One region of the Clostridium pabulibutyricum genome, then DNA from elsewhere that is predicted to be linked to it. Evidence: a T-box and tRNA genes for the amino acid it is inferred to sense, from the RefSeq annotation. Region 1 holds a T-box; the other holds one or more tRNA genes.

Region 1 (19,451 bases):
ACCATTTATGACAACTGTCACTACATTCATTTGAACACCCTCTCAGATACAGCCAATTTCAATAATCATAACATTATTTTATCACAAATCCAGCATATATTAAACTGCTAATTAGAATTTAAGTTAATTTTTTACTTTTTTTAATTTAAAATACATATAAAGATTACTGTTTAAATAATTATATATTTACAGTAATCTTTATATTGTTTTTATCTCAATTTTGCATCAAATTTGTTTTCAAGCGCCTTAAGTATCTTATCATGAACTTTATTAACTTCCTCATCTGTTAAGGTTCTGCTGTCAAGTCTGTAATTTATAGCATAAGCTATGGATTTTTTACCTTCATCTATCTGCTTTCCAGTATATACATCGAAAAGCTTTATACTGTCAAGAATTTTACCACTATTATTTTTTATTATGTTTTCAATATCCTGAACAGGTACGTCTTTATCGACAACCATAGATATATCCCTTGAAACTGCAGGAAATTTTGGAAGCGGCCTGTATTTTTTATCTCCACTTGAATATTTATATATTAAATCGAGGTTTATCTCGGCAATATAGCATCTTTCTCCTACTCCATAATTGTCCATTACATCTGGATGAATCTCGCCAACTACACCAACCTTCTGTTTTCTTATGTACAAGTCAGCAGTTCGTCCTGGATGAAAAGTCGGATTTTGAGTTTCCCTCTTAAATGAAAACTTCTCTATTCCAAATGCATCAAGAAGATTTTCAACTACACCTTTTAAAGTAAAGTAGTCAGCGGTTCCATACATTCCTACAGTCAATATATTCTTTTCATCTGGAAGTTTGCTTGAGTCATCACCTGGAATATATATCTTTCCAATCTCAAATAATCTTACATAATCATTGCTTCTTGAATAATTTCTACTCAATGATTCCATCATTGACGGAATCGTAGTTGTTCTCATTATGCTGTAATCTTCACCTAAAGGATTCTTTATAACAACAACATCTCTGAGGCTGCTGTCTTCTGGTATACATATCTTGTCAAAAACTTTTCTGCTGAAAAATGAATAGCTTATAGACTGATTAAGTCCACTTGCAATAAGTGTATCTATGACTTTGTCATCCATCTCCTGCTTTTTGTTTTTTCCACCTCTCATGCTTACACTTTCTATCATAGTGGACGGTATTTTATCATATCCATATATCCTTGCTATTTCTTCGGCAACATCTTCTCTTATGTTTATATCACTTCGAAAAGTAGGTACGTGGATATCAAGAGTATCTTCCTGGATATCTGTTTTAAGTTCAAGCCTTTCAAGATATTCAGCCATGCTTTCAATAGATATGTCAATTCCGAGGAACTTGTTTATCCACTTATAATCTACTTTTACATGATGTGCTTCAACCTTTTTATCATATATATCAATAACGCCTTTTGAAATTTCTCCTGCACAAAGTTCCTCTACAAGGTGGCAGGCTCTATTCATAGCAACTTCAGCCAGATTCGGGTCAAGATCCTTTTCAAATCTGGATGAAGCCTCTGTTCTAAGTGCAAGTTTGTGTGTTGAAATTCTTATATTTGTTCCATCAAAATTTGCACATTCAAATATTACATCCTTTGTATCATTCTGTATCTCCGAGTTCAGTCCTCCCATAATTCCGGCAATTCCTATGGATCTTTCTCCATCTCTTATAGTAAGTACATCACCATCTAAGGTTCTCTCTTCATTGTCCAAAGTAGTAAATTTCTCTCCATCTTCAGCTCTTGCAACAACTATTTTTCCAGAACCTATCTGCCTTGTATCATAGGCGTGCATTGGTTCTCCAACTTCAAGCATTACAAAATTGGTTATATCAACAATATTATTTATAGGCCTGACTCCTGCTTCAAGAAGACGTTTCTGCATCCATGAAGGTGACTGTTGTATCTTAACGTTTTTAATCATCCTTGCCATGTATCTTCTACAAAGCTTATCTTTCACTTCAACTTGTATTTGATCTTTTATATTGTTACCTGACGACTCACTGTAATCAAGCTGTGGTTTCCTGTACTTTTCATTTAGTGTAGCTGCAGTTTCTCTTGCTATACCAACAACACTCAAACAATCAGGCCTGTTTGATGTTATTTCAAAATCTATTATACTTTTTTCCATATCAACAACTGACTTTATGTCCCTGCCTACGGGCGTATCATAAGGAAGTATCATAAGTCCATAAACCGGCTTATCTCCTGCTACTCCAAGTTCTTCTTCTGAGCAGAACATCCCATTTGACACAAGTCCCCTCAGTTTTCCTTTTTTTATCTTCGTACCTCCATGTATAGTTGCACCATGAAGTGCAACTGGAACTATATCCTGTTCCTTCATATTATCCGCCGCTGTTATTATCTGGATAGGTTCCTCCATACCTATGTCAACCTGGCATACTGAAAGTCTGTCTGCATCCGGATGCTTATCTATCTTCACAATCCTGCCTGTGACTACTTTTGTTATTTCATCTCCTGTAGTTACAACTTCTTCAACTTTTGAACCGCTCAATGTTAATTTATCTCTCAGCTCATTTGCCGAGATATCTATATCAACATAATCTTTCAACCATCTAACTGGAACTTTCATAAATTATTCCCTCCCTAACAAAAATCATAGAATATGAACTAAAACTGATTTAAAAATCTCATATCACTTTCATACATGTTTCGTATATCATCTATTCCATATTTGAGCATTACCATTCTATCAACACCCATTCCAAATGCAAAACCACTATACACTTCAGGGTCTATTCCACAATTTCTAAGTACCTGTGGATGAACCATTCCACATCCCAAAAGCTCTATCCATCCTTCTCCCTTACATACTCTGCAACCTTTTCCTCCACATACAAAACATGTAGCATCCATCTCGGCAGAAGGTTCCGTAAACGGAAAATGGTGTGGTCTGAATTTGGTATTTATGTCATCTCCAAACATTTTTTTTGCAAACATCTCCAGGGTACCCTTAAGATTTGCAAAAGTTATTCCCTTGTCAACCACAAGTCCCTCCATCTGATAAAATATAGGAGAATGCGTAGCATCCACTGCATCTGAACGATACACCTTTCCAGGAGATATCATCTTTATAGGAGGCTTTTGCTTTTCCATGGTTCTTATCTGTATCGGCGATGTCTGTGTTCTCAACACCATGTTGTCATTTATATAGAAGGTATCCTGCTCTCCTCTTGCAGGATGGTTTTTAGGTATATTTAGTGCTTCAAAATTATAATAATCCAATTCAACCTCGGGGCCTTCCTCTATACTGAATCCCATGGATATAAATATTTTCTTCATCTCCTCAAGAGTTTGTTCAAGTGGATGCCTTCTACCTATAACCTGCTTCTTTCCGGGCATTGTTATATCTATCTTCTCATCTTCAAGTCTGCTTCCCCTAGTGCTGGCTTTTATCCTATTTGAAACTTCCTCTATTTTATCCTCAAGGCTTTTTCTAACCTGATTTGCAAGCTTTCCAACAACAGGCCTTTCTTCTTTTGAAAGAGACTTCATCCCCCTTAGTATTTGAGTAAGTTCCCCTTTTTTTCCAAGATACTTAATTCTTATATCATTAACATCAGAATCTTTTAAACTTTTTTTGAGCTCAAGAATAGCATTTTCTTTTATCTGCTCAAGTTTTTCCTTCAACATTACAACATCTCCTTTCAAAAACATATAGAATTTTGTAAAATAAAAAGAGCACCTCCCTCAAAGGGACGAACTCTATATCCGCGTTACCACCCAAATTGATATCATAAAATATCCTCTTGTAAAAATCTAACGAATTTATCCGCTGACCGCTACTTTAAATTCACAGCCAGAGCTCGGGAATGAACTTCAATACAAAACAAGTTAAGAAACTCCCAGCTTAAAATTTCTCTTTCTGCAAACAGTTTTGAACCTACTCTTTCCTTCAAGGCAAAGTATTCTATTTTTATACTGCATATTGACAATATTACAATTATTCCGCCTCAATGTCAATCGAAATTCTATTTTAATCTTTGCCTCACAACTTCAAACATCATTATGCTGGCGGCTATGGAAACATTCAGTGATTCGGCTCCACCTGGCATTGGTATTTGTACATTCACATCGGAAATCGCCCTAACATCACTGCTCAGTCCATTTCCTTCATTCCCAACTGCTATTATCAAATTGTTTGAAAGATTGCAGTCATAAAAACTTTTATCCGAATCAAGAGTACTTGTAATAAGCTCAAATCCTCTTTTTCTTAGTTCTTCTGTATATTCAAGCTTGAAGTCATGTATAACAGGAACATGGAAAACAGAACCCATGGTGGCTCTCAATGTTTTTTCATTGTATACATCTACAGTTCCTCTGGTTGTAATTATCCCAAGCGCACCTGATGCATGAGCACTCCTTATTATAGTACCCATATTACCCGGATCTTGAATCTTGTCTGCAAGCACATAAAACCCCGAGGTTTCTTTCACTTCAAGCTCCTTGTTTTCCACCACCGCAGCTACTCCCTGTGAATTCTCCGTACTACTTATAGAAGAAAACACATCTTTTTTCAGGCAATATACTTTTTCCATTACAGAATCACGTATTGAACAATTTTCAATATGATTCAGCCACTTTTCTGAAACTGCCTCATCTATAAAAATTGCTGAAATTTCAAATTGAGACATCAGAGCTTCATCCACAAATCTAAAACCTTCAATCAAAAACCGATTATTTTGATCTCTGTACTTTCTATTCTTCAATTTTTTAGCTTCTTTAACCTGATTGTTGTTTCTACTATTTATTATATTCAAAAGTTCCACCCGGGCTTCTTAAAAATTTAACAATTGATACATAAAAGAGTGCAGAAAATCTACACTCTCTATGTAAAAATGCTATGCAGTTAATTGTTTCTTTGCTATTTCAACCAATTCTGTAAATGCCTTCGGATCATTTATTGCTATCTCTGAGAGCATCTTTCTATTCATATCTATACCTGCAATCTTTATTCCATTTATGAACTTAGAATATGAAAGTCCATTCAATCTTGTTGCAGCATTTATTCTTGCTATCCAAAGTTTTCTAAAATCTCTCTTTTTAAGTCTTCTTCCAACATATGCATTTCTAAGTGCTCTTATAACTGACTCATTAGCTGTTTTAAACAATTTGCTTCTTCCGCCATAATAGCCTTTAGCCAGTTTTAATACTTTTTTATGATTTTTACGAGCATTGACAGCTCTTTTTACTCTTGCCATTTTTTAACCTCCTTCTAAGATTCCAAACTATACGTAAGGTAATAAATTTTTCATATTCTTTTCCTGAGTTTTTGAAACATATCCTGCTTTTCTAAGATTTCTCTTAACTTTTGAAGTCTTAGCTGTTAATTTATGGCTTCTAAAAGCCTTTGCTCTTTTAAGTTTTCCTGTTCCTGTAAGTTTAAATCTCTTTGCTGCACTTTTTTTTGTTTTCATTTTTGGCATATCAATTCCTCCTCTCGATTTAATTATGCTTTATTAGGTGATAATACCATTGTCATATTTCTTCCCTCAAGTTTTGCCCTTTTTTCTATCGAACAGATATCTTGAAGCTTGGAATAAAAATCATTTAATATTTTTCTTCCAGTAAATGAGTATTCTGCTTCTCTTCCTCTAAATCTAACTGTAACTTTAACTTTATCTCCTGATTGCAAAAATTTTCTAGCATTGTTTGCCTTTATGGAAATATCATGTTCTTCAATTGAAGGACTGAATCTTACTTCTTTTACAACAACAACTTTTTGGTTTTTTCTAGCTTCCTTCTCTTTCTTCGCCTGTTCGTAAATAAATTTCCCGTAATTCATTATTTTGCAAACCGGCGGCTTTGCATGCGGTGATATCATTACCAGATCAAGCTCTTTTTCTTCTGCAAGTTCAAGTGCCCTCTGGAAAGGTATAACTCCAATTTGTTTTCCATCATCTTCAATAGTTCTTACTTCTTTTGCTTTAATCTGTTCATTTACAAGAAAACCCTTATTAATAATTTTCACCCCCAGGTCATACTAGATATATAAAAAGAGACGGCGCACGCCGTCTCTCAAAATCCAATAGGAAATTTCAACCCTAATGTAAAATTCACATAACCTTACTGGCTGTGCCGTAAGGTGAGAAACGGCTAGTTTCTTCTTAAAATTTAACCTTATTCAGTATACTATACTCACACTCACATGTCAATATACTTTTTAATTTTCATTTGATTTTGATCTTACCTCATCCTTAACTTTTGCTGTAAAATCATCAAGCGACATTGTACCTATGTCACCATTTTTCCTGCTTCTCACTGAAATATTTCTCTCATTCATTTCCTTGTCGCCAACTATAATCATATAAGGTACCTTCTGCATCTGTGCTTCTCTTATTTTATAACCTATCTTCTCATTCCTTATATCAGATTCCACTCTTATATTATTTTTCTTTAATACATCTACTATATCTTTCACATAATCAGTTTGAGCATCAGTTATATTCATAACCTCTACCTGTACAGGTGAAAGCCAAGTTGGAAAGGCACCTGCATAATTTTCTATAAGTATTCCTATGAATCTTTCTATTGACCCAAATACGACTCTGTGTATCATGACAGGTCTGTGCTTTTCTCCATCAGCACCAACGTAAGTAAGATCGAACCTTTCAGGCATCTGGAAATCCAGCTGCACTGTTCCACACTGCCAGGTTCTTCCTATGCAGTCTCTAAGATGAAAATCTATCTTAGGGCCATAGAATGCTCCATCACCTTCATTTACCTTATATTCAAGCCCTGCAGCTTTTAGAGCCTCTCTAAGTCCATTTGTTGCAGCTTCCCAATCTTCGTCACTTCCCATGGAGTCCTCTGGTCTTGTAGAAAGTTCTACAAAATAATCAAAACCAAAAACTTTGTAAAAATTGTCTATAATCTTTATTACATTGAGTATTTCATCTTTCATATTGTCTTTTGTCATGAAAATATGAGCATCATCTTGGGTAAAACATCGTACTCTCATAAGTCCGTGAAGTGCTCCCGATTTTTCATGCCTGTGGACAATTCCCATTTCACCATATCTTATAGGAAGATCCCTGTAGGAATGTATCTTGTTCTTGTATACAAGTATGGAACCAGGACAATTCATAGGTTTTATTGCATAGTCTTCATCATCTATTTTTGTAAAATACATATTTTCCTTGTAGTGATCCCAGTGTCCGGACTGATGCCAAAGCTGCTCGTTTAATATAATAGGTGTCATTATTTCATCATATCCTGCTTTTGAATGAACTTCCCTCCAATACTGCTGAAGCGTATTCCTTATAACCATTCCCTTTGGATGGAAAAATGGAAATCCCGGTCCCTCTTCATGTATACTGAAAAGATCAAGTTCCTTGCCTATCTTCCTGTGATCTCTTTTTTTAGCTTCTTCAAGCATGTGAAGATAATCTTTCAATTCATTTTTCTTTTCAAATGCAATTCCATATATCCTCTGAAGCATTTTGTTCTTTTCATTTCCTCTCCAATATGCGCCTGCTATGGAAAGAAGCTTTATAACCTTGACTTTTCCTGTAGAAGGCACGTGAGGTCCTGCACAAAGGTCAACAAAGTCACCTTGTTTGTAAAAAGATATAGTCTCATCTTCCGGAAGATCTTTTATAAGTTCAACTTTATACGGTTCCTTTGCATCCTCCATTAATTTTACTGCTTCATCTCTCGGCAGTTCAAATCTTTCAAGCTTCTCATTTTCTTTTATTATTTTATTCATTTCAACTTCAATTTTTTCGAGAAGCTCCGGTGTAAATGAAAAGTCTGCATCAAGATCATAATAAAAGCCATTGTCTATTGCTGGTCCGATTGCAAGTTTCACATCTGGATACAGCCTCTTCACTGCCTGGGAAAGTATATGCGATGCAGTATGCCACAATATCTTCTTTCCGTCTTCATCTTCAAATGTCAATATTTCCAGATTACAGTCTTCATCTATTGGTTTCATAAGCTCAACAACTCTGCCATCAACCTTTGCGCCAACAGCTTTCTTTCCAAGAGAAATACTCAGTTTTGAAGCTATATCACCTGCAGTTGATCCTTTTTCTACTTCGATTATTTTTCCATCTTTTAAAGATACTTTTATCATAATTTTCCTCCTTGAAATATATTACAACGTAAAAAAACCCCTCCCTACAATGGGACGAGTTTGCCGTGTTTCCACCCAAATTAACAACACATATAAAGTCAATCAAATAACACATGTGCCATCATCTCTATACCTTTAACGCAGGATACGAAAATGTCTAATAATAAAAATCATAGGCTTGATTTACTTTCAACATTCAACTCAAGGGGCGGTCTTCAATAAAAATTATCTAAAAAACCTCTCAGCTAATAAGTTTTTATCTCTTAAGATAATTATTTTACCTACTTTTCCTCTATCATCGTTTTTCTATGTTAACTATTTTATTATTCTGAACTGCATATGTCAATACAAAACCCGTTTATTTTTCAAATAACTTTCACACTCTGCAGCTTTTACATATACACACCCTGTCTTCAAAAACCTTTTTTATTGTATCTATTATTTCATTGTTTCTGCAGTTTTCTATACAATGTATTCTTATTTTCTCCGGTGAATTTGTTATAAGAACACTTATCAGCAAATCTTCAGAACTGGTATCATTTTCTGTTCTAAATTCAACAAGCTCTCCAAATAATTGCTTTGTTATATCGTATCCTTCACCATCTTTTATTATATAACTACCATCATTCTTTATTTCTATATCAAGACAGTTTATTTTACTCTCCTGTATGTCAACAAAATACCTAAGCAGTTTTATAAATTCATCATATTCCTTTTCAACCATGTACTTTTCAACAACTCTATCAAGTATAGCTTCAAGATCACCCAGTAAATCTTTTATTCTAAACAGTATAAATCCATCAACGTTTATACTTTCATTCTCCCCTATACATGATTTTATTTTTTCTATAATGGCATTCTTCTTGTTTATGCAATAAACTGCATCTTGATCTGATATTTCAATCTTGCCCCTTACATAATGCATACTCTCTTCTATAATTGTCTTTTTTTCACCTGACTGCAGGAAAAAATATGATTCTCTTATAAAATTATCTGCGTAATTTTCATAAAATTCATCAACTACTATATCATACAATATATTCGATATAAAAATATAAAATATATTTTTCAATCTGTCACTTAATTCTGAACTGCAAAACAGCTTGAGGAAGTGAGTATCCGATTCCATTTTTTCAGATAATCCCATATTGATACCCTTATTTTTAAAATATTCTACTACAGATTTTATTCCATTTGTTATATGTTCTCTTTCATTTCTGTATACTAAAATTAACAGCGGCATTTTCTACACTCCCTTCTGACATAGTATGTGCCTAAAAAAAATCTGTATTCAAAATTTGTTTGTCAAATATCGACAACGTTCTTTGTAAAAATTGCAATTTGCCTTTTCAATATTTCTGTTCAAATTTTGATATATAGCTTATAATATTTAAAGCATCTAATCCAGAGGAGGGGTTTCATGGAATACGCATTGATTGATTTTAGAACAAGTGACAATGAAAAGAAAAACCTGAACAAACTCGGTTTCAAAACAATATTGTGCCCACCATGTAAAAATGTATGCTGGCAAATATGCGGGCATCCTGACATATCTGTTTTCTTCATAGACAAAAAAACAGCCGTAGTAGACAAAAACACAGATATTGATTTCCTAAAAAAGTTGAATTCTATAAATATAAATGTAATTCCTGCCAAAAATCCACTATCACAAAAGTATCCAGGTGACATATCCTTAAATGCACTAAACCTTGATAAAATTTTTGTACATAATTTAAAATATACCGATCCCTCTATAACAAAAAATTTGGGCAGAAAAAAACTTATAAATGTAAATCAAGGTTATACAAAATGTTCTTCCTCCGTTATAGGAAAAAATAATGTAATAACAAGTGATCCTTCCATATACAATGCCCTGTCAGAACAAGATATCGATGTCATGCAGATACCCTTCGGTGACATACTCCTTGACGGCTTTGATTATGGATTTATAGGCGGGTGCTGCGGTTCATTTGAGAACTATGCAGTGTTTTTTGGAAGTTTGGAAAACTATGCATATGGTAAAAATGTACTTGAATTTTTAGAAAAGCACAATATAAAGCCCATATATCTAAGTAATGAAAAACTTACAGACAGAGGGAGCATATTTTTCATATAAAAAATGCAGAAACGATTTTTACAATCAAGCTTTCTGCATTTTTTAATATATTTTATTCTTCTTTCCAGATCATGTTCGCGAGAGGAAAAGGCTCAAGTGCTCTGTCAAGTATCCCATGAACATATGCAATCAATATACCATAGTTTACTATAGGCACCTTCATACTCTCTGCATAATTTATTCTGTTAAGCATTGCTTTACTGTTCAGCATACATCCTCCACAATGTACAACAAGAGAGTACTTTTTTATATCATCTGTAAAAGAAACCCCTGATGAATACTCAAAATCTATTTTTTTACCTGTAACTTCTCTTATCCACCTCGGTATTTTGACTGTGCCTATATCATCCGACTGCCTGTGATGAGTACATCCTTCGGCAATTAGCACCCTGTCTCCGTCCTGAAGTTTGTCTATTGCTTTTGCACCCTTTACAAGCTCCACGAGATCTCCCTTGTACCGTGCAAAAAGTATAGAAAAAGACGTCATAAGTATGTCCTTTGGAGTATCTGCAGAAACTTTCAAAAAAACCTGTGAATCTGTAATAACTATTTTAGGTTTTACCCCGAGTTTTTCAAGCGTATATCTCAATTCGTATTCTTTTGTAACAACTACAGTGCAATCACTCTCAAGAACATCTCTTATAGTCTGCTGCTGAGGAAGTATAAGTCTCCCCTTGGGTGCTGCCTTATCTATCGGAACTACAAGAACCACAAAATCACCCGGTTTTATAAGATCACCGACTATCCTGAATTTTTCTTCTGTCTTAGGAAGCGAATTTACAATTTTAAGTTTTAAATCTTCTATTCCTTCACCGGTTCTCGAAGAGACACATACACAAGGCACATTAAAATTGTCACCAATACTGGATATTTCATTTTCATCCAGTTTAAAAACATCCGATTTGTTCATAGCAATAACTAAAGGTATATTTCTAGTCTTTATATTCTTTATCAAATCCCTATCATACTGTGTAATATTCAAAGCAGAATCCACTACGACAATTGCTATATCTGTTTTTTCAAGTACCTTCAAGGTTTTTTCCTTTCTAAGGCCTCCAAGCATTCCTACGTCATCAAGTCCTGCAGTATCTATAATTACGCACGGACCTATTGGAAGGATTTCCATTGACTTGTACACGGGATCTGTTGTTGTTCCCTTCACCTCAGATACTATCGCAATATTTTGGCCAGTGATTGCATTTATTATACTTGATTTTCCAGAATTTCTTCTTCCAAAAAGAGCTATATGCGTCCTCACAGAACGTGGTGCTTCATTAAAACTCATTTTATTACCTCCAATAGCTATTCCCCAGGTATACCCGGTTTTGTAAGTTGGTACGGATTTATTATATTGTCTATTTTATCTTCAGGCAATATTTGAAGTTCATATAATACATCTTTTATTGTTTTGTTTTCCATGAGAGCTTTCTTTGCGACCCTGCCTGCTTTGTCATAACCTATGTAATGTACAAGTGCAGCAGTCTGGGCAGTTGACATTTCAAGATTTCTTCTGCAATTTTCACTATTTATTTTTATATCCTTTATACACTTGTTATTGAATATTTCAACTGCCTTTTTTAATATTTCAAGAGATTCCAGAAGTGAATCTGCTATAAGAGGCATGAAGGCATTGAGTTCAAGCTGACCGGAGGAACTTGCAATGGTTATTGCAGAATCATTTGCAATTACTCTCATGCTCACCTGTCCTACCATTTCAGGTATAACCGGATTGACTTTTCCAGGCATAATAGTTGATCCAGCCTGAACCTCGGGAAGTATGACCTCGCCTATCCCCCCCCTTGGTCCAGAACCAAGAAGCCTTAGATCATTTGAGATCTTTAAAAGATTTACTGCAAGAGATTTCAAAAGTCCGGATACTTCCACAAATACATCGCAATTCTGCGTAATATCCATTGGATAATCCGACCTTGAAATTCCAAAACCAGTTAAATTTTGAAGCTTATCCGTCATCTCATAAATAAATTTTCTTGAAGCATTGAGTCCCGTTCCTATTGCAGTACCTCCTATATTAATTTCTCTCAACCTTTCTTCTACCTTGTAAATTCTCCATCTGTCTCTTGATATCGCCTTTGAATAGGCTCCAAATCCCTGACCAGCCATCATTGGAAGTGCATCCATAAGCTCCGTCCTTCCAAGTTTTATTATATCTGAAAATTCATCTTCTTTAGCTTGAAGTACCTCCTGAAGCTTCGAAAGAACATGGCTCAGATCTCTTATGCACCTTATGGATGCAATTCTAAGTGCCGTAGGATAAACGTCGTTTGTAGACTGTGACATATTTACATCATTCAAAGGATGTACAACATCATAGTCTCCTTTTCTGCCTCCGAGTATTTCTATGGCTCTGTTAGCTATAACTTCATTTACATTCATATTCGTTGAAGTTCCTGCCCCACCTTGAAATGCACTTAAACCAAACTGACTGTCAAACTTTCCCTCAATTATCTCTTCGCTTGCTTTCACTATAGCAGATGCTTTTTTATCTGAAAGTTGCCTAAGGTCACAATTTACCAGAGCTGCCGACTTTTTTATAAGTGCAATTTCCCTTATAAGCCTTATGTTTACAGTTCTGTCACCCAAATTAAAATTTTCAGCAGCCCTTAAAGTATTTATACCAAAATAGTCCGAATTCTGTATATATCTACTTCCAATAAGATCTTTTTCCTCTCTAAACTCCACATTGTCACCGCCTTAAAACATCAAATCAACGTACTTATATTATATTCTACCATCAAATCTATATCAATTCCGCCTCAAGTCAATAAAAATCACCAATAATTTTGGGCCCGGTATAAAAAACCGGGCCCTTGGTATATTTAATTAACCTCATTATTTTCCTTATCTTCAGATCTATCTTCGGATATAACCTCAACATTCGAAGTTTCACCTTGTTGTGCCTTAAAAACTTGTGACAGTTTTTTATTTATAAGTCCAATTCCAAACAGTATTACTGCAATTCCAAAGTAAACTACCACAGTTTCAAACAATGACGGCAAAAGCTGTGATGGTAAAAGCTGTGAAACAACAGTGGTTTGAGAATACCCTTGACTTACATATTGTTTTACGGTCTTTGTAAATAATGTTATGTTTGTCACAAGGGACGCAATTCCAATAATTGCAGCAATTATTGATGCAATATAAAAACCAATTGAAGTACGACATTTTTTAGATTTTTTATTCTTTTTTTCTTTTTTGGTGATGTTCTTATCTTCAACTTCCATAATAAATTGTCTCCATTCCGCCTCTTAGGCTTATATTATTCTACTAATGCATGATAATTACTAATATATGTTACTAAATAATTGTTGCATTAAAGTGTCAATTTTGTTAACAATTATTTAAGCCATTTCTATTTGCAAAGTTCACTTATCAGCATTTTAATATTTTCATCTATATCTGGAAACTTCAAATCAAGCTTTTCAAGTACATTCACAATAACTTTCATGACGATAAAATCTCTAAACCACCTTTTGTCGGAAGGTACAACATACCATGGTGCATGGCCCGTACTGCAGTTTGACAATATATCCTCATAGCATTTTTGATATTTATTCCAGAAATCTCTTTCCTTTAAATCAGCTGCCGAAAATTTCCAGTGCTTTTTTTCAACAGTTAATCTTTCAAGCAGCTTTTGCCTCTGAAACTCTTTTGATATGTTTAAGAAAAATTTAATCACTATGATATTATTATTATTCATATATTCTTCAAACTTGTTTATTTCATCAAATCTTCTGAAAGCAGTGGAATCATCTATAATTCCATGTACCCTGGTAACAAGTACATCTTCATAATATGATCTGTTAAAAACACTTATATTTCCTCTCATAGGCAATTCTCTGTGAACCCTCCACAAATAATCGTGTCCAAGTTCCCTAGGTGTAGGTTCTTTAAAACTTACTACATTAATTCCATTTGGATTGATTTTATAAAATGCTTTTTTTACAGTACCATCTTTTCCACTGCAATCCATTCCCTGAAAAATTACAAGAAGTGCAAATTTTTTTGATGCATAAAAAACATCCTGAAGTTTTAAAAATTTGTCCTGCAAAATGGAATACTCATCTTTAATAGATTCTTTAAACAATTCACCGGAATACGCCGGATCAAATTCATTTAAATTTATTCTTTCACATTTGTTAATCAAAATTTTATTCATATACTTAAACCTCACTATTTTGTTTGTTTTAATAGTTTATCCTATGGAATAAAAATATATGTATTCAAAACAATATGAAATAACACATACAATTTCCATCCATTCCTCAACTTCCCTTACATATTTTGATGTTAATTGTATAAACTTAAAGTGTAAGCAGTAAATATTACTATATAAAGGAGTGAGTGTTATGGCATATAATAACCGTATAGTTGTTCCAGGAGCAAGAGAAAAATTAAACCAGTTTAAGATGGAATCAGCTTCCGAGGTTGGTGTAAACTTGAAGCAGGGTTACAATGGTGATCTTACTGCAAGAGAAGCTGGATCTGTAGGTGGAAATATGGTCAAGAAAATGATTCAAGCCTATGAGGAAGGTCTCAAGTAATAAAATGCCTATTTGATTTTTAAAAAGAAATGTCTGATTTCAGCTTTTTGCCGAAACCAGACATTTCTTAGTTTTAGTAGTATTTGTCTACAGTATGTCCTTCTTCTTAAACTCCCATATACCGATAAAAGTAAACAATAGAAAAATTCCAATGGAAACTCCATACATATATAATGGAAAATCAAATTGTACGCTTCCACCATTTAAAAGCACACGTCCTGGATAATCCCAGGGAAAGAACATCCAATATTTTGTATTGTTTATAAGGATGGACGGAATTGAAAAAAAAACTCCAACTCCAAGCGGCACATAAATATTCTTAAACTTCATACTCAAATAATATTGAACAGACACAACAGGCATCGATGCTATCATGCAGAGAAGAGGACTATAAATAACACGCATCGGCATTTTTTCCCCGTGGGGTACTACAAGCAATCCCAATGTAAGCATAATAATTATAAATACTAAAAGATTCAAGAAAATCATATTACATGCAACTGCAAGCTTTGAAAGGTAAAGTTTTTCCCTTCTAACTGGCAGTGTAAGCATTCTTTTTAAACTGTCACAGCTATTTTCTATTCTAAATAAAATGGCTGTAATGATAGTTATTAAAAGTGCCATAATAAACAAACCGTAGAACATGGAACTTTGAGTGTAAATTTGCATCCATACATTTTGTCCTTTTTCTGTAAAAAGTTCCTTGTATCTCATAAAATTCACAACACCAAGTATTACAAAAAATATAGGTGTTAACATGGTTATATACAATATTTTAGAATGTTTAAGCTTTAACATTTCAACCTTATATATTCCCTTCATAGTTGTCCTCCTTATTTTATATCTCTTTTATTAAATTCAAAAATTCCAACTGCAAGCCATAGTATTCCAGATGCTATGGAAAAAGCCAGCCCAACGTATGCATCTCTTTCATCTCCAAAGGGTACTGTAATCAATATGTTTGAATATGGAATGACCTTTGACAGTATCTGGCTCTGTGCAAACATATATGAACCTATGCTTCCGCAAAAACCAACTGCCGCTGCTGCAAGAGAATTTTTAATAAAACAGCTTATAAACTGCTGAAGACTCGAAATTCCCAAAACCGCGCAAAGTTCAAAACATACATATTTAAAAATCAAAAAATAATCGGTTTGAACCTTGAATACAGAGCTAATTATGATTAGACCTATTCCGTTTAAAACAACCATTAAAACTGCCGAGGAATATACAAGTATCCATTTTGAAATATAGATTTTTCTTCTTTCCACAGGTCTCGACAGCAGTTGTTTCCACATGTTTTCACTGTATTCAATATAATTTACAACAATTGAAACTGCAACTATAGCAAGACTAAGCAGTAAAAACCAGCACGTTCCAAGATGCGACTCATATATGAACACAGCTGTTTGTCCATAAATTCCAGTTTTAGATAGATCTTTTAAATGTACAGGAGACATCAAAAAATCATATCTCACATAAAAATCTGCAAATAAAACCAAAAAAGACAACAGAGGTATTAAAAATACACCTTTCCACAACACCGATCTCCTGTACTTCATAAACTCCGCTTTCATAATTGACGTAAATTTCATACATTTCCTCTCCCTTCTGTAAGGTCAAGGAATATATCCTCAAGAGATTTTTTGACTTCAACAAACTTGTATATTCTGCTGCCCTTCTCTACAAGACTTTTTAAAAGTTCATCGTGTTCTATTTTCTTTGGTTCCACATATATACATTCATCTTTTATATTATATTTGTAACCACATTTATTTAAAATATTTTTTGTTTCCTCAATATTTTTGCTTCCTATGCAAATATTGCCCTTACTTTTTGAATGAAGTTCATCAAGTGTTCCTTGAAACAACATATCCCCCATATTTATAATTCCTATGTCATTTGCCATAAGTTCAATTTCACTTAGATTGTGGCTTGATATTACAACAGTCATATTATAATGTTTTGGTAAATCTTTTATAAGGTTCCTTATCTCGTGTATTCCTGCAGGATCCAGCCCGTTTGTAGGTTCATCCAGTATCAAAAGTTCAGGTTTTGCTATCAATGCCTGAGCAATCCCAAGTCTCTGTTTCATGCCAAGCGAAAATTTTCCAGCCTGTTTGTCCTTCCATTTTGAAAGTTTTACAACTTCAAGTACTTCGTCAATATATTTATAATCAAGTTCCAAAATTTCAGCTGTTATTTTAAGATTTTCATATGCTGTCAAATTTGCATAATATGAGGGGGCTTCAACCATTGAACCCACTCTTTTCAAAATCTCCATTCTATTGGTTCTTATATTTTTCCCAAAGATTTTAATTTTCCCTCTGGTTGGTTTTATAAGACCAAGCATCATTCGGATGGTTGTGGACTTTCCTGCACCATTTGGACCAAGAAATCCATATACTCTTCCTTTTCTAACTGATAAGTTTATACCCTTAACTGCGTGGAAACCTTTAAAGTCCTTTGCAAGATCACTAGTTTCTATTATATTTTCAAACATAACCTTTCCTCCTCAAATTAGTCATATGTATATGATAACGGCTGTCACTTAAATCTGGTTTATCAGTACCTTAACAGAACCTTAAAGTTTTAAATTATAACAACATAATTTTTGTGTAATGATATAATTAAGTCATATTTATTTTAGACGGAGGTTATTATGCCAGATGAAATTTTATCTAAAAAAGTTCTATTGATTGATGATGAAATTGAGCTCTTAAATCTTATGGAAACTGTTTTAAAAAAAGAAGGATTCAGTAAAATATACAAGGCTATGGACGGAGCAGGCGGTATAAATCTATGTACCAAAGAAAAACCTGACATAATAGTTCTTGATATTATGCTTCCAGACACGGACGGTTTCGAAGTGTGCAAACAAATACGGGGCTTTTCTTTTGTTCCTGTAATTTTCTTGTCTGCAAAATCAGACGATATAGACAAGATTCTTGCACTTGGACTTGGCGCTGATGATTATGTAACAAAACCTTTCAGTCCAAAAGAAGTTGCCTTTAGAATAAAAGCTCATTTAAGAAGGAACATATATTTGAAAAAAGAGATGACGAGAAGCAAAAGTTTCGTACAATTCGGTGATGTAACAATCGATCTAAAAAATGCTGAAGTGTCAAAATCTGAAAAAGTCGTAATTTTAACTCCAAAAGAATATCATCTTTTACGCTATATGGCTGAAAACCCCAATCAAATACTTACCAAGGAAATGATATGCAGTAAAGTATGGAAAGATGAGTGCATAGGATATGACAATACAATAATGGTACATATACGAAAACTTAGGCAAAAACTCGAGGACAATCCATCAAGTCCCAAATATATAATTACATTTAGGGGCCTTGGGTATAAACTCAGGATTCCATAAAATCGAGGTGGCAAAATGAAATTATTAAACAAATTCAAAACCAACTGGACACTTACTACAAAATTCCTGCTTACACTTGTATTTATAATAATCATGAATCTATTTTTCAACATTGTAGTATGTAGCCAATTCCTTATATACACTAAAAAAACAATACTAACCTTAAATCCGCAAAAATTCACATACAATTTTTCGGAGTATGTAAAATTTAAAAATTCACTTCCTTTTATAAATGAAACCGGCAAATCAAAAATTTTAAAAAATCATCTTTGGGTTCAAATGATAGATGAAAACTTCAGTGAAGTATACTCTTTTAATAAGCCTCAAAAAGTCCCTGTAAAGTACATACCAATTCAATTTTCCCATATGTACAAATACGATATAGCTGGATATTCAGTATTTGTAAGTGAAAAAAGCTTTCATGGAAAAAGTTTTTCCTATATAATAGGTTTTCCTGAAAATACAACAGGAAAATATACTTTAATATTCAATACTCGCAACATTAAACTATTTTTCTGGAATGGAGTCTTACTTGTTTTATCTTTAAACATACTTGCTACTGTGCTTTCAGCCTATTTTTTATTCGGTAAAAAAATGGGAATACCCCTGCAGAAAATAATAAACAGCATAAACAATCTTTCGAATGGAAAATATAAAATACAACATGTAAATTCCGGTGTGTATAAAAACATATTTTCAAATTTAGATAATCTAAACGAAAATTTAAAAGAAGCAAAAGAAAAGCGTGAAGAACTTGAAAAAATAAGGAATACATGGATTTCTTCCATATCTCATGATGTAAAGACTCCCCTTTCTTCAATAAAAGGTTACGCTGAAATTATGAAAGATGTAGATTACAGCTTTTCGGAGGAAGAAATACGCACATACGCTGAAATAATATATAAAAAATCCTCCTACATACAATCTCTGGTTGATGATTTAAATATGACATACAAGTTAAAAAATAATGCCGTACCTTTAAAAAAGGAAAAAGTAAATATTGTACCGTTTGTTCAAAATATTATTGTTGAAATTTTAAATCATCCACTTTATTCCGAAGAAAATATAGAATTTTACTGCAGAAACCAAGTCATGGAAACTTTCATAGACAAAAAACTTATGAAACGTGCCATAGATAATTTGATTATTAATGCTGTGCTTTACAATGAATCCAAAACAAAAGTAGTAGTTTCAATTTATGAAAATAAAAGCATCAACATAATTATAAAAGATTATGGAAAAGGGATATCCAAAAATGATCTAAAACACATATTCAACAGATATTACAGGGGCACAAATACAAA
Region 2 (11,954 bases), on a different contig from region 1:
AAAGGGAAAGAGCCCAAACCAGGAACTTGTTCCTGGGGTTCGGGCGGACATAACCGGATAATAGGAAAGTTGAAGAGAGCTGGAAGGCTCCGCCAAAGAAGGTAAAAGCCCTGTAGGCGAAAGCCGAAAAATCCGAGTCCGTACCAGAGTACCACGAGACACGAGAAACCTTGTGGGAATGAGGGAGGACCACCTCCTAAGGCTAAATACTACCTGGTGACCGATAGTGAAGCAGTACCGTGAGGGAAAGGTGAAAAGAACCCCGGAAGGGGAGTGAAATAGAACCTGAAACCGTGTGTCCACAACCGATCGAAGCACTTTAACGTGCGACGATGTGCTTTTTGTAGAACGAGCCAGCGAGTTACGGTATGCAGCAAGGTTAAGCACTTAAGGTGCGGAGCCGGAGGGAAACCGAGTCTTAATAGGGCGGGAAGTTGCATGCTGTAGACCCGAAACCGAGTGACCTATCCATGGCCAGGTTGAAGCGGAAGTAAAATTCCGTGGAGGACCGAACCACGTTGGTGTTGAAAAACCATGGGATGAGCTGTGGATAGCGGAGAAATTCCAATCGAACTCGGAGATAGCTGGTTCTCCTCGAAATAGCTTTAGGGCTAGCGTCGTGAATGAGTAGTGGAGGTAGAGCACTGAATGGGATAGGGGCTGACAACAGTTACCGAACCCTATCAAACTCCGAATGCCATATACTTGAATCACGGCAGTCAGACTGCGAATGATAAGGTCCGTAGTCAAAAGGGAAACAGCCCAGATCATCAGCTAAGGTCCCAAAGTGTAAGTTAAGTGGAAAAGGATGTGGGATTTCTAAGACAACTAGGATGTTGGCTCAGAAGCAGCCACTCATTTAAAGAGTGCGTAACAGCTCACTAGTCAAGAGGTCCTGCGCCGAAAATGTCCGGGGCTAAAACTTACCACCGAAGCTATGGACCCGAAAGGGTGGTAGAGGAGCATCCTGTACGGATTGAAGCAGCACCGGAAGGAGTTGTGGACTGTACAGGAGAGAGTATGCTGGCATAAGTAGCGAGAAATAAGTGAGAATCTTATTGGTCGAAGACCTAAGGTTTCCTGGGGAAGGTTCGTCCGCCCAGGGTTAGTCGGGACCTAAGCCGAGGCCGAAAGGCGTAGGCGATGGACAATCGGTTGATATTCCGATACCGCAGTCATGCGTTTGACAGATGGGATGACGCAGAAGGATAGGATGTGCACACTGTTGGATGTGTGTCTAAGCACTGAGGCAGGTAGAGCTGGAAAATCCGCTCTATCAATGCTGGGGTGTTACAGGGATCCAATTTTGGAGAAGTATCCGATTTCACGCTGCCAAGAAAAGTCTCTATGGAGCAGGGCTGCGCCCGTACCGCAAACCGACACAGGTAGGTGAGGAGAGAATCCTAAGACCATCGGAAGAATTGTTGTTAAGGAACTAGGCAAATTAACTCCGTAACTTAGGGATAAGGAGTGCCCCGAAAGGGGCCGCAGAGAATAGGCTCAAGCAACTGTTTATCAAAAACACAGGTCTCTGCTAAAGCGAAAGCTGAAGTATAGGGGCTGACGCCTGCCCGGTGCTGGAAGGTTAAGGGGAATACTAAGCCGCAAGGCGAAGGTATGAACTTAAGCCCCAGTAAACGGCGGCCGTAACTATAACGGTCCTAAGGTAGCGAAATTCCTTGTCGGGTAAGTTCCGACCCGCACGAATGGCGTAATGATTTGAGCACTGTCTCGACAACAAATCCGGCGAAATTGTAGTGCAAGTGAAGATGCTTGCTACCCGCGATTGGACGGAAAGACCCCGTAGAGCTTTACTGCAGTTTAGCATTGAGTTTCGGTATTGTCTGTACAGGATAGGTGGGAGGCATGGAAACCAGGGCGCTAGCCTTGGCGGAGCCATCCTTGGGATACCACCCTGACAGTACTGGAATTCTAACCGGCGGCCATCACCTGGTCACGGGACATTGTTAGGCAGGCAGTTTGACTGGGGCGGTCGCCTCCAAAAGAGTAACGGAGGCGCCCAAAGGTTCCCTCAGAAGGGTCGGAAATCCTTCGAAGAGCGCAAAGGCATAAGGGAGCCTGACTGCGACACATACAGGTGGAGCAGGGACGAAAGTCGGGCTTAGTGATCCGGTGGTACCTCGTGGGAGGGCCATCGCTCAACGGATAAAAGCTACCTCGGGGATAACAGGCTGATCTCCCCCAAGAGTCCACATCGACGGGGAGGTTTGGCACCTCGATGTCGGCTCGTCGCATCCTGGGGCTGAAGTAGGTCCCAAGGGTTGGGCTGTTCGCCCATTAAAGCGGCACGCGAGCTGGGTTCAGAACGTCGTGAGACAGTTCGGTCCCTATCCGTCGCGGGCGCAGGAAATTTGAGAGGAGCTGTCCTTAGTACGAGAGGACCGGGATGGACTGACCTCTGGTGCACCAGTTGCTCCGCCAGGAGCACAGCTGGGTAGCTATGTCGGGAAGGGATAAACGCTGAAAGCATCTAAGTGTGAAGCCCACCTCAAGATTAGATTTCCCACAGCGTAAGCTGGTAAGACCCCTTGAAGAACACGAGGTTGATAGGTCAGAGGTGTAAGCATGGTGACATGTTAAGCTGACTGATACTAATAGGTCGAGGGCTTGACCAAATAAATTATGATACTGCTGTGCAATTTTCAGGGAATAGAATGATCCCTTGAAAACTACATAATCTGGCGGCAATGACGTGAAGGCAACACCCTTTCCCATTCCGAACAGGCAGGTTAAGCTTCATAGTGCCGAAAGTACTGCAGGGGAGGCCTTGTGGGAGGATAGGTAACCGCCAGGTAAAGTTTTATGGCCAGATAGCTCAGTCGGTAGAGCAGAGGACTGAAAATCCTCGTGTCCCTGGTTCGATTCCTGGTCTGGCCACCAAGAACTCTAGATTATATTTTCTAGAGTTCTTTTAAATATAATTAATTAAAGGAGAAATACTGCATATGGAAGATAAGATAGCAGCAGTTGTAAATGGGAAAGAAATAAAATATAGTGATATTGAAAATGCAATGAAAAGATTCCCTGAGGACAGACGGGCACAGATTAATACAGAAGAGGGAAAAAAACATCTTTTAGATGAGATGATATTCTTCGAACTTGCCTATAATTATGCAAAAGACATGGAATTTGAAAAAGATGAAGAGTATTTGAAGACTTTGGAATCTGCAAAGAAGGAAATACTAACTCAGGTAGCAATATCAAAAGTTATGAAAAATGCTGTAGTAACAGATGAAGAAATTTCAGAATATTATAACGCGAACAGGAATATGTATAAGTTACCGGAGAAAGTAAGGGCAAAACACATATTGGTAGATTCAGAAGAAAAAGCAAAGAAGATTTCTGAAGAAATCGAAAATGGCATGCCTTTTGGAGACGCTGCAGTTAAGTATTCATCATGTCCATCCAAAGCTCAAGGCGGCGATCTTGGAGAATTTTCAAGAGGACAGATGGTACCTGAATTTGAAGCCGTTGCCTTTTCTATGAAAGAAGGAGTTGTGAGTCAGCCGGTAAAAACACAATTTGGTTACCACTTAATATTGGTGGAAAAGAAGATTGAATCTTCTATAGCTTCTTATGAACAGGTTAAGGATTCTATAAGAAGTGGGCTGCTTCAGGAGAGACAGGCATATCAGTATTCAAAATTCAATGATGAACTCAGGAAGAAGTATAAAGTTGATATAAAATAAAAAAATTCACCCTGCCAGAAAGCAGGGTGAATTTTTTTTAGAGCAATTTAAAATGGTATTTTATGCTGTAAGATTTTTGAGCGTTTTTTGAAAGCAGTATATCACCGAATTCCTTGTGATTGATTGCATCGGGCAGGGTTTGAGGTTCCAGTGCAATGCCCATATGGCAGCAGGCGTCCTTTCCGTGCACTTTTACAGGTTTTTCAATTGAATTAAGTGTATATACGATCAACCCATTTCGGTCCGATTCTATGTCGATACATCTTCCATTGTTATAGTTTACAAGAGTTGCAGCACAACTGCCATTTATCTTGAAAGGATCATCAAGACCATCTCTGTTTAGTTTTTGTTTTAGAGTTTGAAGCACGTTTTCCATGTTTTGAGGTTCCTTGAAATCCATTATGCTTTTATCTGTAGACTTAAGTGTTCCAGTGGGAATCAAATTTTTGTCCAATTCCACAAAATATTTTGAGTTTATCTTAAGATAATGTCCAGACAACAATTTATCTATATCATTATTCAAATTAAAATAAGTGTGGATTGTTGGATTGAAGATAGTGTCTTCACTGCTTTTGCATTTTAACCTTATGGTAAGGTCATTATTATTGTTTAGGGTATAAGAAATTTTTACGTTACGATTTCCAGGAAAACCATCATCTTTTTCAGTAATTGTTTTTGTGAAAATTAAACTGCTTGAGTTTGAATCTTCTATTGTGCGGCAGTTCCAAACAAGGGTGTTAAATCCATGATTTCCGCCGTGAAGAGTATTTTTTCCTTCATTTTTAGGAAGGGTATAAGTAATATCCCCTATTTTAAAAGCACCATTTCCAATACGTCCTCCTACAGGACCGATTGAATTTCCAAGAAACATGGAGTTATCATCTATATAGTCTTTGAGATTATCAAAACTCAGGATAATGTTTGATGAATTCTTGAACTTATCCGGAGCAGTGAATTCTATAAGAGAAGCTCCATAGGACATACATGAAACCTTTATATTGTTTTTATTTTTCATGGTATATTTGTATATCGTATCTTCTCCATAGCTGCCAAAAATACTTTTTTCTATCATTCGGAATGCTCCCCCCGATTTGTAGATTTTACCTTGTGGTTTCTTTCATTATGTCATGTAATTTTGTATTGTGATCAATTATTATGGATTCAAGATTGACCATCCTGCTCCAGTCATATACTTGTTCTACGGATAAGGAGAGAGTAACTACAGTATGATGTCCGCCGCCTGCATAAATCCATGATTTAACTCCGTCACTGAAATTTGGTTCTGGTTTCCAAAGCATTTTTGCCACTGGTAGATTAGGAGAATCTTCATCTGCATCGACAGCTGTTATTTCATTTATAAGGAGGCGATAATGTGTTCCGAGATCACACATTGTTATAGCTACACCTTTGCCGGAAGAACCATTGAAAATTAAACGGGCAGGATCTTCACGTCCACCAATTCCGAGAGGTTTTACAACCACTTTAGGCTTGTCTGAAGCGAAAGTAGGATCAACTTCGAGCATATGAGCTCCCATGATTTTTTCATTTCCAGCCTCAAGTTCATAAGTGTAATCTTCCATAAACCCTGTTTTAGTATTGCTTGTCATGATTTTAATAAGTCTGCTGAGAGCAGCTGTTTTCCAATCTCCTTCTCCTGCAAAACCATATCCTTCAGCATTTAAACGCTGAACAGCAAGGCCGGGGAGCTGTTTCATGCCATACAAGTCTTCAAAGTTTGTAGTGAAGGCTGTATAATTTCCTGCCTCTAGAAAACGTCGCAGGGCAATTTCTATTTTTATTTGTTCTTCTACCTGCTTTTTATAGAAGGCTGGATCATTCTCTCCAGGCTCCATAATATACATAGTTTTAAATTCTTCATAGGTTTTTGAAATGTCCTCCTGTGAAACCTTGTCCATTTCTGCAACCAGATCGCCAATTCCGAAATAGTCAACCGTCCATCCAAATTGAATTTGAGCTTCAATTTTATCACCTTCTGTGACAGCTACATTACGCATATTGTCTCCAAAACGGGCTACTTTTATATCCTGACTCATAAGTAATCCTGCAGCAACATTCATCCAGTCTGCAATTTCTTTTTGAATTTCGGGCTTTTTCCAATATCCAAAGATTACTTTGTTGTGTTTATTGAGCCTTGCATTTATAAAGCCGTACTCTCTGTCTCCGTGTGCGCTTTGATGTAGATTCATGTAATCCATATCGATGGTTTTCCAAGGTATGTGTTCATTAAATTGAGTAGCAAAATGAAGAAGTGGTTTTTGAAGTATTTTTGTTCCAGCTATCCACATTTTTGCAGGCGAAAATGTATGCATCCAGGTTATAACTCCAGCAACGTTGTCATTGTAATTTACATCTTTCATTATTTGTTTGATTTGATCTGAAGAAGTCGCAAGGGATTTGAAAACAATTTTGTAAGGCAAATTTCCGCTTTTGTTTAGGTTTTCCACAATTTCAACTGAGTCTTTTTTTACTTGGGATAGGGCATCTTCGCCATATAGATATTGACTTCCTACTACGAACCAGAATTCCATTTCTTTATTTTTTAACATATTATTCATCCTCTCATATATTTATTTTTTTTGACCATAATAAGCATTTTTACCGTGTTTGCGTTTGAAATGTTTGTCTAGTAAGGCTTGATCCATTTTGATGTTATAAGGATTTAGCTGCAGTGAATGATAAGTCATGTTTGCAACCTCCTCGAGAACAACAGCATTGTGTACGGCATTTTCAGGGCTGTCTCCCCAGGCAAATGGACCATGATCATTTACAAGAACGCCTGGTACTTCGTTTGGAGATATGCTATTTTGTTTGAAGGTTTCAACAATTACATCTCCAGTTTGTTTTTCGTATGAATTTTCAATTTCAGTGTTTTTCATTTTTCGTGTTACAGGTATGTCACCATAGAAATAATCGGCATGTGTTGTACCGGCAGCTGGTATTGACATGCCGGCTTGCGCAAAGCAAACAGCCCAAGGAGAATGTGTGTGAACAATTCCCAGTATATCGGAGAATTGTTTATATAGTACAAGGTGAGTGGCTGTATCGCTGGAAGGGTTCAAGTCACCTTCGATGACATTGCCGTCAAGATCTACTACAACCATATCTGATGATTTCATTTTGTCGTATTCAACTCCACTTGGCTTAATAACTACAAGATTTTTATTCCTGTCAATGCCGCTGACGTTCCCCCAGGTAAATGTTACCATATGATATTTTGGAAGCATCAAATTGGCTTCGAGTACCCTTTGTTTTAGATCTTCTAACATGGAATCAATCATCCTTTCAATAGTATTTTGTGCTTATAGAATGTCTTATATTTAGTAATCCTTTACACAAATATAATATTTATTAGTATAAATGTCAATACATTTTTTAAATTTATTAGGATGAATTTAAAAAATGTTGTATGATTTAGTGCTTGAATAGACAATATATAGTAAATATCGAAATAACTTATAGTTATTAGTGAATTAATCTTACAATGTATTTATTTTAAACTAACTACATGAAAAAATAAGTACGTACTTTTATTTATAATTTTATTGACATGTACGTACATAAGTAGTATATTTATATCAAGAAAACGAAAGCGTTTACTATTGCTTTGAGAGGAGATTTTTCTATTGGATAAAAGAAAGGAAATAATAGAACAAATTCAAAACGGTAGGACATCCCTTGGGATAGAATTTGGTTCCACAAGAATTAAAGCTGTGCTCATCGGTGAAGATTTTTCGACTTTGGCTAGTGGAAATTTTGAGTGGGAAACTGACTTGAAAGATGGAATTTGGACATATTCTTTGGAAGACATATGGAAAGGATTGCAGTACAGTTATCAAAAACTTTTTGCTGATGTAAAACAAAAATATGGAATTATACTTTCAAAAATAGGTTCCATTGGATTTTCTGCAATGATGCATGGATATATGGCATTTGATAAAGAAGGAAGTATTCTTGTACCGTTTAGAACCTGGCGTAATACCATGACGGGCGAGGCTTCAAAAAAGCTTACGGAATTATTTCGTTTTAATATTCCGGAGAGGTGGAGCATAGCCCATTTGTATCAGGCAATTCTTAACAAGGAAGCGCATGTTCCAAAAATTGATTTCCTGACTACGTTGTCTGGGTATGTACATTGGAAGCTTACAGGAAAAAAAGTTCTGGGTGCAGGAGATGCATCGGGAATGTTTCCGATTGATATGGAAACAGGTAAGTACAACAAGGATATGATTGATAAATTTAATAATTTGCCAGAGGTTAAAAAGTATGATATAAAAGTGGAAAATTTTTTGCCGGAAATTTTGCTTGCAGGGGAAGACGCAGGTGTTTTAACTCCTGAAGGGGCTAAAAAACTTGATATAAGTGGAAATCTTGAAAGTGGAATACCACTTTGTCCACCGGAAGGCGATGCAGGTACGGGAATGGTTGCCACAAATTCAGTAGCACCTCGAACTGGAAATGTTTCGGCAGGAACATCTATATTTGCAATGGTGGTACTTGAAAAGCCATTTAAAAAAATACATCCGGAAATTGATGTTGTAACCACTCCTTCAGGAGATTTGGTGGGCATGGTTCATGCAAACAATGGATATTCAGATATAGATTCATGGGTTAACATATTCAAGGAGTTTACTGAAGCTATAAATGTCAAAATTGAAAAAAAATTACTTTACATGGCCCTGTATAGCCAGGCATTTCAAGGAGATTCGGATTGTGGAGGTGTTCTTGCCTATAATTATTTTTCAGGTGAAAATATAACTGGAGTTTCAGAAGGAAGGCCTATGGTAGTTCGTACTCCAAAGAGTAAGTTTAATCTTGCCAACCTTATGAGAGCACATCTTTTTACATCACTCGGTGCTTTGAAAATTGGCATGGATATTCTTTTAAAAGATGAATCTGTTAAACTTGACAGATTGCTTGGACATGGAGGATTGTTTAAAACTCCTATAGTTGGGCAATCTATAGTTGCAGCGGCAGTAAATACGCCGGTCTCTGTTATGGACACAGCAGGGGAAGGTGGAGCCTGGGGGATTGCACTTTTAGCCAGGTATATGATTGAAAAGAAGAAGGATATTACTTTATCGGAGTTTTTATCTAAGAGGGTGTTTGCTGGATATGTAGCGGATGAGATAAAGCCTGATAAAAAGGATGTAGAGGGATTTGAACATTTTATAGAAGTGTATAAGAAAGGAATTCCGATTGAAAAAGCAGCTGTAAAATATATGAATTGATAATTATGTAATTAATATAATGAGTGGGGAGGAAATTTAGGATGAAAAAAAAGATATCTCCAAAATTGGTTTATTTCTTTGGATCTTTTGGTGGATTTATGTTTGGATATGACATTGGAATAATCAACGGCGCGTTGCCGGGAATTAAAGCAACATGGGGTATAAACCCGTGGCTGGAGGGATTTATTACGTCAGGCTTGTTTGCAGGGGCCATGATTGGGGCATCACTTATGGCATCTCTTGCGGATCGTTTTGGAAGACGTAAGATGATTATGTGGAGTGCTATTGTGTTTATTATTGGTGCCATTGGTTCAGGATTTTCAAAAAGTACAACTTTTTTAATTATTGCACGTATTATTCTAGGAGTTGCTGTTGGAGGAGCATCTGCTCTTGTTCCAATGTATATGGGAGAGATTAGTCCTGCTGAAACGAGAGGAAAGCTGTCTGGATTAAACCAGCTTATGATAACAATTGGAATGCTTATTGCATATGGAATAAATTACGCATTTGTGAATATGTTTGAAGGATGGAGGTTTATGCTTGGCGGTGCTGCGGTTCCGGCTGTGGTTCTTTTACTTGGGACATTTATACTGCCAGAATCACCAAGATTTCTTGTCAGAATAGGTAAAAAAGAATCTGCAAGACAGGTACTTGATATGCTTCGTTCCAAGGAAGAAGCTGAAAAGGAATACGATGATATTGTCAAAGCAAATCATATAGGTTCAGGAAAGTTCAAGGATTTGTTTTCCAAGATGGCTTTGCCTTCTGTGATTGCAGGATGTGGATTGACGTTGTTACAGCAAATACAAGGTGCTAATACAATATTTTATTATTCATCACAAATTCTTGCAAAGGTTTTTGGTTCCTCAATAGGTGGAGTTATCAGTACTGTAGGAATTGGTTTTGTATTCGTTGTTGCAACAGCTATAACACTTACCATTGTAGACAAGTTTAAACGAAGAAGTTTGTTTATGACAGGATCTATTGGAATGGGATTGTCACTTCTCATAGTTGGACTTGTGTATCCTTATGCACAATCAAATCATGTATGGGCAATGTGGGTTGTATTTTTGTTCATATGTTTATATGTTGTTTTTTACGCATATTCGTGGGCGGCAGTTACTTGGATTGTAGTTGGAGAATTATTTCCGAGCAGTGTCCGAGGAATTGCAACAGGAATTGCATCTACTGTAAATTGGTTTGGAAATATACTTGTTGCACTGTTCTTTCCAGTGCTTCTTGAAACCGTTGGACTATCAATAATTTTCTTCGGCTTTGCCGCAATCTGTATTATAGGATTTTTCTTTGCAAAATTTGTTTTGTATGAAACAAAGGGTAAGTCACTGGAGGAAATTGAGAAATATCTTTATGATCGTTCTGTTGGTAAAGTTGCAGGTATAATGAAATAAAAATATTTTGCAGAAGTTGGATGCAAATGCTGGATCGGATAGATTTGGCGTTTGCATTTTTCTTTTTATATTGGTTATACTTTGTTATAATATAGTACATTAAGGATAATACATATCATAGGAGAAATTATGAAACATAAATATGAAGTTGTAAAACAAAATATTATAGATTGGGCAATTCAAGGAAAGTATAAACCTCATCAGAAGATTCCAACAGAGTCGGAGATGATGAAAATGTTCAATGTAAGCAGACATACCATAAGGAGAGCGTTAAGTGATCTTTCCTCCGAGAATTATTTGTATAGAATACAGGGGAGCGGTATATATGTATCTGATTTCAAGGAAAATGAATCTTACCTAAAGAAAAATAAAAATGTAGGAGTACTTACAACATATATCTCAAATTATATATTCCCCAATATAATACAAGGCATAGAAAATTCTCTTTATGACAGGTCGTATTCTCTTTTAATGTCATCTACTAAAAACAATATTATGATTGAGACAAGAAATTTAAACAACCTCCTTGCTCATAAAATAGATGGACTTATAATGGAACCGACAAAAAGTTCATATCAGAATCCAAATATGGGATATTTGAGTAATATAATAGAGAGGAAAATCCCTCTTGTTATGATAAATGCATCATATCCACAAATTGAAGTGCCAAGTTTATGTGTTGATGATTTCAAGGGAGGAAAAATGGCCGCACAATACTTTTGGGATCTCGGGCATAGAAATATAATTGGAATATTTAAAGTTGACGATCTTCAGGGAGTACATAGAATGAATGGATTTATATCCGAGTGTCAGGAGAAGAATATTTTTCTTAAGCAGGAGCATATAATAACATTTTTGTCTGAAGAGACAGATACTGTTCTTCCATACAAGATTAAAAGTGTTATAAGTTCTGAAAAATATCCTATGGGAGTTTTCTGCTACAATGATGAAATAGCATTTATGGTTGTTAACATAGCGCACCGCTTAAACTTGAGGATTCCAGAAGATATATCGGTGATAGGATTTGATGATTCTCAAATTGCAAGACTGATCAATCCAAAGTTGACTACCATTACTCATCCAAAAGAAAGGATGGGATCAGATGCAGCAGAACTAATTATAAAGCTCATAGAAAATAAAAATAAGTTTGATAAAAATGACTCTATATTATACGAACCACAGCTTGTAGCACGTGATTCCACGGTTAAAGTAGGATAATCACTATATAAACATCACCTAGTGTATCTACATGCAAAACATACAGATATATGAAGAAAAAAATAGATATATAGGGATAAATGCAAAATATGGCTGATATAGTATTAGGCAGATGTACAAGCTGTGATATAATAACATTCGTTGTCCGGTTGAGGAACAGAAAAGAAACAGTTTGATGCACTGTGAAAAAGATGCAAAAAAATGTTGACAAAGGCTGGACAGGATGATATACTTTAAAAGCTGTCTCGGAGGAGACGGCGGGAATGATCCTTGAAAATTAAACAGAGTAAAAAGCAAGCAGAAACTTGAAGAAACAAACCAGCAATTCTTTTGAAATAAACAGTAATGAGCAGAAAGAACTTTTAATA

The links. A T-box is a leader RNA that pairs with one kind of tRNA and senses whether it is charged. The one in region 1 lies ahead of pheS (phenylalanine--tRNA ligase subunit alpha), so its partner is inferred to be a tRNA-Phe.
Region 2: it encodes a tRNA-Phe, which carries the amino acid that the T-box ahead of pheS (phenylalanine--tRNA ligase subunit alpha) is inferred to sense. The anticodon was not compared.

Annotation. Positions count from the first base shown of each region.
Region 1 covers NZ_JBZAYZ010000006.1:94,100-113,550, forward strand. The annotation lists gene AC4CVH_RS08465 (cell division protein ZapA) at 1-30, opposite strand, end outside; gene pheT (phenylalanine--tRNA ligase subunit beta) at 210-2,588, opposite strand; gene pheS (phenylalanine--tRNA ligase subunit alpha) at 2,627-3,646, opposite strand; T-box leader at 3,708-3,924, opposite strand; gene AC4CVH_RS08480 (TrmH family RNA methyltransferase) at 3,988-4,776, opposite strand; gene rplT (50S ribosomal protein L20) at 4,858-5,217, opposite strand; gene rpmI (50S ribosomal protein L35) at 5,245-5,442, opposite strand; gene infC (translation initiation factor IF-3) at 5,466-5,987, opposite strand; gene thrS (threonine--tRNA ligase) at 6,180-8,093, opposite strand; gene ytxC (putative sporulation protein YtxC) at 8,470-9,336, opposite strand; gene AC4CVH_RS08510 (DUF6873 family GME fold protein) at 9,514-10,209, shown strand; gene hydF ([FeFe] hydrogenase H-cluster maturation GTPase HydF) at 10,262-11,494, opposite strand; gene AC4CVH_RS08520 (aspartate ammonia-lyase) at 11,512-12,909, opposite strand; gene AC4CVH_RS08525 (hypothetical protein) at 13,047-13,451, opposite strand; gene AC4CVH_RS08530 (PPK2 family polyphosphate kinase) at 13,580-14,386, opposite strand; gene AC4CVH_RS08535 (alpha/beta-type small acid-soluble spore protein) at 14,577-14,771, shown strand; gene AC4CVH_RS08540 (ABC transporter permease) at 14,859-15,593, opposite strand; gene AC4CVH_RS08545 (ABC transporter permease) at 15,605-16,366, opposite strand; gene AC4CVH_RS08550 (ABC transporter ATP-binding protein) at 16,363-17,274, opposite strand; gene AC4CVH_RS08555 (response regulator transcription factor) at 17,434-18,147, shown strand; gene AC4CVH_RS08560 (sensor histidine kinase) at 18,163-19,451, shown strand, end outside.
Region 2 covers NZ_JBZAYZ010000025.1:66-12,019, forward strand. The annotation lists partial or broken rRNA gene AC4CVH_RS15860 (23S ribosomal RNA) at 1-2,636, shown strand, start outside; rRNA gene rrf (5S ribosomal RNA) at 2,699-2,815, shown strand; tRNA gene AC4CVH_RS15870 (tRNA-Phe) at 2,826-2,901, shown strand; gene AC4CVH_RS15875 (peptidylprolyl isomerase) at 2,967-3,710, shown strand; gene AC4CVH_RS15880 (aldose epimerase family protein) at 3,748-4,782, opposite strand; gene araA (L-arabinose isomerase) at 4,811-6,277, opposite strand; gene araD (L-ribulose-5-phosphate 4-epimerase) at 6,299-6,997, opposite strand; gene AC4CVH_RS15895 (xylulokinase) at 7,355-8,959, shown strand; gene AC4CVH_RS15900 (sugar porter family MFS transporter) at 9,001-10,368, shown strand; gene AC4CVH_RS15905 (GntR family transcriptional regulator) at 10,498-11,586, shown strand; rRNA gene AC4CVH_RS15910 (16S ribosomal RNA) at 11,950-11,954, shown strand, end outside.